One region of the Lacrimispora sphenoides JCM 1415 genome, then DNA from elsewhere that is predicted to be linked to it. Evidence: riboswitches for the same ligand, from Rfam matches in the RefSeq annotation. Region 1 holds a riboswitch; the other holds the start of a gene.
What was found. Region 1 has a riboswitch for FMN ahead of BMX69_RS03385 (ECF transporter S component). Riboswitches for the same ligand answer to the same signal wherever they lie in the genome.
Positions count from the first base shown of each region.

Region 2: it holds a riboswitch for FMN, as region 1 does, so the genes downstream of both, ribD (bifunctional diaminohydroxyphosphoribosylaminopyrimidine deaminase/5-amino-6-(5-phosphoribosylamino)uracil reductase RibD) here and BMX69_RS03385 (ECF transporter S component) in region 1, are expected to answer to the same signal.

Region 1 covers NZ_LT630003.1:765,720-770,224, forward strand. The annotation lists gene BMX69_RS03375 (L-fucose/L-arabinose isomerase family protein) at 1-446, shown strand, start outside; gene BMX69_RS03380 (CPBP family intramembrane glutamic endopeptidase) at 640-1,440, opposite strand; gene BMX69_RS03385 (ECF transporter S component) at 1,854-2,522, opposite strand; FMN riboswitch at 2,606-2,721, opposite strand; tRNA gene BMX69_RS03390 (tRNA-Ala) at 2,816-2,888, shown strand; gene BMX69_RS03395 (PhzF family phenazine biosynthesis protein) at 3,184-4,032, shown strand; gene BMX69_RS03400 (KUP/HAK/KT family potassium transporter) at 4,230-4,505, opposite strand, start outside.
Region 2 covers NZ_LT630003.1:2,608,232-2,612,736, reverse strand. The annotation lists gene BMX69_RS11795 (riboflavin synthase) at 1-438, opposite strand, end outside; gene ribD (bifunctional diaminohydroxyphosphoribosylaminopyrimidine deaminase/5-amino-6-(5-phosphoribosylamino)uracil reductase RibD) at 420-1,520, opposite strand; FMN riboswitch at 1,673-1,787, opposite strand; gene BMX69_RS11785 (ABC transporter substrate-binding protein) at 2,107-3,543, shown strand; gene BMX69_RS11780 (carbohydrate ABC transporter permease) at 3,627-4,505, shown strand, end outside.

The sequences.
Region 1 (4,505 bases):
AGGATACCTTTATGGGCTTCCATTGCGGAAATACCTGCTCCAGAAAGCTTTCTTCCTGCTCGATGAAATACCAGATGATCATGGCAAGAGCGCTTCCAGAGGAGGTTACTCAGGGAACCCTTGAGGGCGATATCGCTCCTGGTGATATAACATTCTTCCGCCTTCAGAGCACAGCAGACAATTTACTCCGCGCATACGTTGCTCAGGGAGAGGTGCTTCCTGTAGCCACCCGTTCCTTTGGTTCCATCGGAGTTTTCGCCATTCCGGAAATGGGAAGATTTTACCGCCATGTGCTGATCGAAAAGAACTTCCCTCATCATGGAGCGGTTGCTTTCGGACATTATGGCAAGGCTATATTTGAAGTATTTAAGTACCTTGGGGTAGAAGAGATTGGATTTAATCAGCCAAAGGGAATGCTTTATAAATCAGAAAATCCATTTGGTTAAATAGGTTATAGAACTTAGCTGTCACCCAATAAGGAAGTATCAAGGAGCATTCAAATTGGGCAGCCGGCAAGCAGAATATAACAACAAAAGGCGGACCATCGGCGTAAAGCTGATAGTCCGCCTTTTAAGTTGAGAGGAACAGGGCGAAGCCATGACACGTGCAACAGGGGTTCCAAAGGAATGCCCTAAATGATTATACGATTCGCCTGCTCTTTTTTTCGTATATCACAACGGTTACAATTGAAACAAGAACAAGAATGGAATTTGCGGCAATTGTTCCCGCCCAAGTCATAGTCGTGGTACCAAAAATGGGTGATGCTGCATTGAACATGGTGTGGAACAATATACACATAAACACACAGCCTTTTCCTGATATCTTGTAAATTGCCCCGTTGAAGAAACGAAACGCCATGAGTTGGACTGCAAACATCCAAAAGTTAATGAGTCCCTCTCCATGATTCGTCCCCGGAATGAAGAAGAGAGGGATATGCCATAAAGTCCAAATGATTCCAACAAAAACAGCAGATAAAACAAAGCCATATTTTTTGTCAAGCTCAGGCTGCAATATGTACATCCAGCCAGATTCCTCCATGCCACCGATAATAAGGTTACCAGGCAGGGATAGAAAGAACGTATAAAATGGAAGCACCATTTCTACGCGGCCCGAAACTGCAATATGTGTCAAAAAATACAGTGCAAGCCCTGCAACAACGAACAAATAGATAGATATGTTATTTTTGGCGTAAAAAACAGTTTTCAACCATTCCTTAAAATCCGCTATTTTATTATTTCTCTTCAGAACGATATATGAAGCAATAGCGGGTGACAAAATATAGATTGCAAATGGAATATTCATCCCGAATTGCTGTAGCGTGTGGACCCAATTGTGAACGGAATATCCAAATTGCCCAAGAGCAATCAAAGTACCTGACACAAGATAGGCTATGGCAAATGTCAATATCGTAAATTGTACTGTGATTTTTTTGTTTGTCACGATTTCATCACCTCACATTTTGAAGTATACATTAAATTTTTCCCGCCCTTCCCCATTTTGTTTTTCTAACCTCATTATACCACACCTTACCACAAGCTGGAAATTTTCGTTTTTAAAAAAAGTCATTATCTACGCTACCGGCAAGAGCAGCGGTAAATGGGGACAGCAGTTAGATATCCATTACAACTCCATTACAATTAGGTCAGTGTGGTTGAACTACCGGGTATGAATGGAACAAACAGCAAATCGGCATAGTCAAGACTGACTATGCCGTGTGCTTTAAAATACTTTTTTATTGAAGGGGCGCAGGCCTCTTCTGACAAGCTTTGATAGCAGCTATAAGGTTATGCCCGGTAAATCGGGACTCGCTCGCTATGAGCAAGCATCAAAGCGGATTGTGAATATCCGATTGACTAGATAATACCTTTCATAACCAGGACAGCCAGAATACAGGTTACTAAGATGATTCCTGCAGCAAGGGTCATACCAAGATTGAAATTCCGCTTTTTTGGTACATCCGTTGAAGCCGGAATCATGAGATTGGATTTTCTCAACGTGGTGACTAACGGCTTATAGATAAGAAGCGTCAGGGCTGTGTTGATTCCTCCCTTTAAAAGGTTAAAAGGGACAAATGCAGGGAGCAGAAGTTTTACCACGGCTTCCCTTGGATATCCCATATAAATTGGGGTGATAAGGTAGTTCCACAAAACCATGACCAGGGTCATGAGTAAGGTACCTGCCACCATGCCAAGGAATGCACCCAAAAGGGAATGGCGTTTCTTATAGAGGTAAGCCGCCGGACAGACAAATGCCACCGTGGAAAGAACGTTCATGATCAGTCCGATGATTCCGGTGCTGCTGATGGTAAACATCTCAACAAAAGACACAATAACGGAGATCATTGCTGCTGACATTGGCCCGAATAGGAAGCCGCCGGTAAGAATAATAACATCCTTAGGCTCATACTCCAGGAAAGGCAGCATGGGGATCAGAGGGATCCGGATCGCCACAACGGCTACAAAGGCCAGCGCACAAAGCATGGCCATGAGGGTGAGTTTACTTGTTTGCTTTGTCATATTCATGGTAAAGCCTCCTGAAAAATAAGTAACACCTGAAAGTATGCCTTTCAGGTGTTAAAAATAAACAGGTGTATTATCACTATTTAACACATCTTCTTTCATCCAGACTATACTGTCGGTATTGGAATTACACCAATTCTGCGCAATTGCGCTCGCGGACTTTACCGCCGGTCGGGAATTTCACCCTGCCCTGAAGACAACTATATTCAAATGTTCTTGAATTATTATAACATTTTAAAAAATAAATGCAATATTTTGTTGCAATTTTTTTAATGCTTTGCTATAATAGCGGACATGGGGGTATAGCTCAGCTGGGAGAGCGCTTGAATGGCATTCAAGAGGTCATGGGTTCGAATCCCACTATCTCCACTTAAATAATAAGCCGCAGGCATGAATGATATGCTCCCTTTTAGGTAGACAGTTGAAATAATAAAGCTGTTTATCTAGAAGGGAGCATTTTCTATGAACAAATGTGGCTTTAACCGTTATTTTAACCGTAATCTGGTTTTCTAGAAAAAACATAGGCCTCGCCACGACCTAACTGCGCTTTTGGGGAATCCGAATCACAGCATCTACACATACAGAAGTGATTTGCTTGCTGGAGAGTACTATATAAAAAACAACTTGTTAAATAAACGCTATGCGGTGAAGAAGGAGAAAGCAAATGATTTATTATCATGTAGATGTGTTTAGTTCTGAAATTCTGTCAGGGAATGGCTTGACCGTTATATTTCATGAAGAAGATATGAGTGTGCAATTTATGCAGGCAATTGCGCAGGAGTTCAAGCAATTTGAGACTATTTTTCTCAGACAGACCGGAGAGAAGCGTTTTCGCGCTAGAATCTTTACTGTGGAAGAGGAATTGGATTTTGCCGGGCATCCGATTTTAGGAGCCATGGCAGTAATTCACGAGAGACTGTATGCAGAAATACAAAACGCAACCGCAGTTTTTGAGTTAAACAATAAAACCTTGCAAGCGGAATCAGTAAAAATGGAAGGCTATTTTCAAGCTACGATGAATCAGGGGGTACCCGGATTTTTGGGAACTGTTGAGGGTGAATTGGTCAATATGTTTTTGCATGCACTAAATCTTACAACAGACCATCTTCATCCCACGCTTCCAATGGAGGTTGTTTCAACTGGATTACCATATTTGATTGTTCCTCTTGCTTCAGGGTTAGAAAAGGCAAAAATCATTACCAAAGACTTTGAGGAACAATTAGAGAAAATTCAAGCTAAATTTGTTTATTTGTTTAGTGTAGATAGAATGGAAGGTCGTACTTGGGATAACAGAGGATTGATCGAGGATGTAGCAACCGGCAGTGCAGCTGGTCCGACTGGAGCTTATTTCTATAAATGGAATATTTACAATGCTGATGAAGATATATTAATTAATCAAGGTGGTTTTGTAGGAAGACCCAGCAAGATAAAAGTATTTGCGGATCAATCCACAGGACACATTAAGGTGGCCGGAGATGTTAAGATAATTGCGAAAGGACAACTTTTAATTTAAATATACGCTACTACCAAGGTCTCACTAGATTCAAGAAGTATCTTTTTCATACATTCCACACATGTGGAGACGTGTTTTGCCTTGTTTTTATTTGAGCTTTATATATTAAAAAGACAATGATTTTGTATCTGTGCGTCAGCTACAAAAAAAGGACTCCTATGAATTGATTTTCATAGAAGTCCTTAACTTTTAACTTATTAACTCTTTTTTCCATCGTTTCTTTTTAAGACAACATGATCTGAATGCCCAAGAAACATCGGTACCTTTTCAATATAAACATCACTGGTATCAAGTCCAAACCAGTTCGTTGGGGAAGCGGTAAATTTCTGTATGAAGAACTTGGTTCTTAACAGAAGAGAGTCCCAGGCGGATAAAGAGGATTCATGGGAAAGGATTTCCTGAATAAACACAAAGCGGAAATCTCCCAGGCTGCGGTTAGGTAAAATGGAGTATGTGCTGGTCTGTGGTTCTAT
Region 2 (4,505 bases), 1.8 Mb from region 1:
GGTAAGACTGATTCCGTCGATCGCTACAGATCCCTTTTCAATGATATACCGCAGAATGCCAGGGGTGGTTTTGATCGTATACCAGACGGCATTATCGTCTTTTTCAATGGCAGAAACCATTCCGGTACCATCAATATGGCCTGAGACAATATGCCCCCCAAATCTTCCGTTAGCCGGCATTGCACGTTCCAGATTGACAGGGCTACCCGTTGGTAAACTTCCGAGAGAGGAGCGGTTAAAGGTTTCGTGCATAACATCGGCAGTAAATCCGCTCTGAGAAAATGTTGTAACCGTGAGACACACGCCGTTGACAGCGATACTGTCCCCAATGCGGACATCCTGCATGATTTTCTTTGCCTGAACAGAGATAGAAGAGGACTCTGCACCTTTGCGGACGGTTTGTATTCTGCCGATTTCTTCTATGATTCCTGTGAACACCTGATTACCTCGCTTTCCAATAAAAGATCCTCCTCCAACCATGAGATGACCGGCTTGCTTAAATGAAACGCATTATCCGGGCTGTCTGCTCCAAGGCCCATTACCGGTGTTTTCCCGCTGCCTCCAAACAGCTTAGGGGCAATGTAGGTCTGTACTTTGTTGACGATTCCGCATTGCAGCGCAGACCAGTTTAATGTACCGCCTCCTTCCAGTAATACACTGTCAATTTTTCTTTCGCCCAGAGCTTTTATAAGGCAGCTTAGATCAATATGCCCTTCCTTTTCAGGAAGTACCAAAATGTTACAGCCTGCTTCCAGATATGGCCGATGTTTGTCATGATCCGTGTCTGCCGTAGCAAGGAGGGTAGCGGTCATGCCTGATGTAGCAACAAGCTTTGCGCTTAGGGGCGTTTTAAGATGGGTGTCACAGATGATGCGGAGCGGGTTTCTGCTGTTTTCCAGCCGGCAGGTCAGCAGCGGATCATCTGCAAGGACGGTGCCAACCCCTGTCATAATGGCAGAATAGCGGTGCCGGTCCTCATGAACACGGTGCCGTGCCGCTTCACCGGTGATCCATTGGGATTTTCCAGTACGTGTCGCAATCTTCCCATCCAGAGTCATGGCGTACTTCATGATCACATAAGGTGTTTTGTTTTGGATGTAGTGAAAGAAGCTTTGGTTTAGTGCATCACATTCATCTTTTAAAATTCCTTTGGTGACTTCGATTCCACTGGAACGCAACAGCTCAATGCCTTTTCCCCCTACCAGCGGGTTCGGGTCACAAGAGCCGGTTACCACACGCCGGATACCACTTTCCAGGATTGCGTCGGTGCAGGGGGGAGTTTTTCCAGTATGGCAGCAAGGCTCCAGTGTCACATACATGGTTGCTCCCGCCGGCGATGTCTCGCAGTTGGCCAGGGCGTTGCGTTCCGCATGAAGGCCCCCGTACTTCTGGTGATATCCCTGACCAATCATCTTACCGTCCTTTACAATCACTGCCCCCACCATGGGATTTGGATTTGTCCAACCACATCCTTTCTTTGCAAGCTGCAAAGCTAATCGCATGTATTCCGTATCAGTCATACAGCACCTCCTAAAAACAAAATGCCTTGAACAAAGTCGTTCAAGGCATATAAAAATCACGTGTACAGAAGGGTATATACTACAATAAAAAACTCTGGAACAAAAAAACTAGTTCCAGAGCAAATTTACATATACACAGAGATACTGTGACTTATCATCTTCTTTTATCCAGACTATACTGTCGGCTTCGGAATTACACCGAATCATGCCTTGCGGCTCGTGGGCTTTACCACCGGTAGGGAATTGAACCCTGCCCTGAAGATATTATTCAATTAAAAATCATTATACTATGTGTTTTTCATTTGTCAACTAGAAATATATCTGCTATTTTGCGTTAAGTGCTTGAATAGGCCAAAAGCAGGCTGCCTTGAGAGCCAAAAGCAGCAGTATGAAACCTATGGTATCAGTTCAAATATTATGTCGTTTAATGCAATATATACAACAATAAATAATAATTAAAACTCATTGACAACAAAATTCACAACTGCTATAATAGGTTTAACGTTAAATCAACAATACATAACATACTGCGATGCAAGTTTAACGTAAAACTACATAAAAGCATATCAAAGGAAGGGGAAGATTTATGAAAAAAATGAAAAGGCTTGTCAGTATGCTTATGTGCTTACTGCTGGTCGCAACAACGTTAGTTGGATGCAAAAAAAACGAAACGTCTGCAGTGGCAGCATCTACAGAGGGAGCAGCAGCGGGGGCGCCTGTTGAGAAATTCCAGATCAAGCTTGGTATCTGGCCTGAAGATACATTAACTGACGATGTTAAGCTTCATGAAGGATATGTAAAAACCTTCAATGCGGCTCACCCTAATGTAGAAGTGATTCCTGCATATTACAAATACGCAACGGATACCTTCGTATCCTTAGCAGAGTCAGGGAATCTGCCCACTATTTTCGATACTTGGTTTACAGAGCCCCAGAAGTTAATTAATGGAGGCTTTGTGGCTGATATTACAGATGAATTAAAAGCCAGGGGCTGGGATGCAGCAATGAATCCTTCTATCCGCGATATGCTTTCCAAAGACGGCAGGATCTATGGACTTCCCCGTGATGGATATGCACTTGGTCTGATGCTTAATGTTGAGCTTTTTGAAGAAGCCGGCTTAGTTGATGCAAACGGATCTCCCCAGTATCCAAAGACTTGGGATGAACTAGCTAAAACAGCTAAGATAATCAAAGATAAGACCGGTCAGGCAGGTTTATGCCTCTTAGCGAAAGATGGCGCAGGCGGGTGGCACTTCAGCAACATTGCCTGGGGATTTGGGGCAACATTTACACTTTTAAAAGACGGAAAATATGCTGCTAATGTAAATAGTCCTGAGGCGATTGCAGCTATGGAATATGTGAAATCGTTAAAATGGGATTATGACGTACTTACTGCTGATCCTACCAATGAAGACTGGGGGACTGGTTTCGGTGCGTTAGGAACCGGAACAGCTGCTATGTATATAGCTGCAAACGATGCCGTAAACCAGCCGACACAGGTTAACGGTCTTCCTGTTGATAAGTTATCGATCGTTCCCATTCCGGCAGGACCGAAAGGACAATACTCTTTATCTGGGGGTACACCTTATATGTTCTCAAAGGATGCAACACCGGAACAGATTAATGCTGCTCTTGATTACCTTGAGATTATGGGGAAAGCACCTGTTGCAACAGATGTAGCGATTGCCGGCATGAAAGCGGATGATCAGAACAAAGTTAATAACAATGTACCTGTAATTCCCCGTTTCCCCTGCTGGGTCGATCAGAAAGTTTTAGATGCGGAAACAGCAGTAACGGAAGAATATAGTAACGTTGATATGAAGCTTTACAACGACTACTTTAATATTATCAAAACGAGTGGCAACTTAAGAGCCGAAGAGCCCGGCTCCGCACAGGATTTATATGCGGAACTCACAAAAGTTCTTCAGGCAGTCATCACAGATAAGAATGCGGATATTCCAGCACTTATGAAAACAGCAAACGATAACTATCAGGAGATGTTAGACCAAAAAGTTAACAAATAAATATAGCATCAGGCTGATGGGGATCTTTTGCAAGATGCCCATCAGCTTTGATAAGACATTAAAACATAAGGAGGGCAGATAACGTGGCTGAAACAAAACATAAACTGGCAAATAAGAAACCTTGGACGGGGTTAAAAAGAAGAGATCTGACGGGATGGTTTATCATGCTGCCTACAATCCTGTTATTTGCATTTTTTGTGTGGGAGCCATTGATTGAAAGTATCCGACTCTCTCTTTATACAGCGAAAGGAATTCGTCTTCAGGAGTTTGTGGGCCTTCAGAATTATGCGAAGGTTTTGAAACACCCGGACTTTCTTGCGGCGTTTTCCAATACATTTGTCTATATTTTATGGTCCTTGATCATCGGGTTCTTTGTACCTATCATACTGGCAATTCTCATAACAGAAACAACGTGTTTAAAGAGCTTTTTCCGTGTTGGAATATATTTCCCTAATGTTATGCCGGGTCTTGCCATGGTTTTGATGTGGGGCTTCTTTTTCCGCCCCGGCAATACCGGTGTTTTAAACATTCTTTTGGATAAGATCGGGGCAGCACCGCAGATATGGCTTACAAATCCTAAATGGACGATCCCCTTAATTGTAGCTGTGATGACCTGGAAAGGTGCCGGTTCTACTGCATTTATCTATATGGCAGGCATATCCAACATCAATCCTGAGCTGTATGAGGCAGCTACCATAGATGGTGCAGGAATTATAAACAGAATGCGTTATATTACCATTCCAAATATTTTTGCTCTTGGTAAGACATTACTGATTCTTCAAATTATTGCAGTATTCCAGATTATTTATGAACCGCTGGTTATGACCAATGGCGGGCCTAATAATGCAAGTATTTCGATTATGCAATTGGTATATAATTACGCCTTCAGGGATTTTAATTATCCCATGGCGGCTGCATTATCCGTAATGATGAGCATTGTTTTAATTATTCTAAGCGGTTTG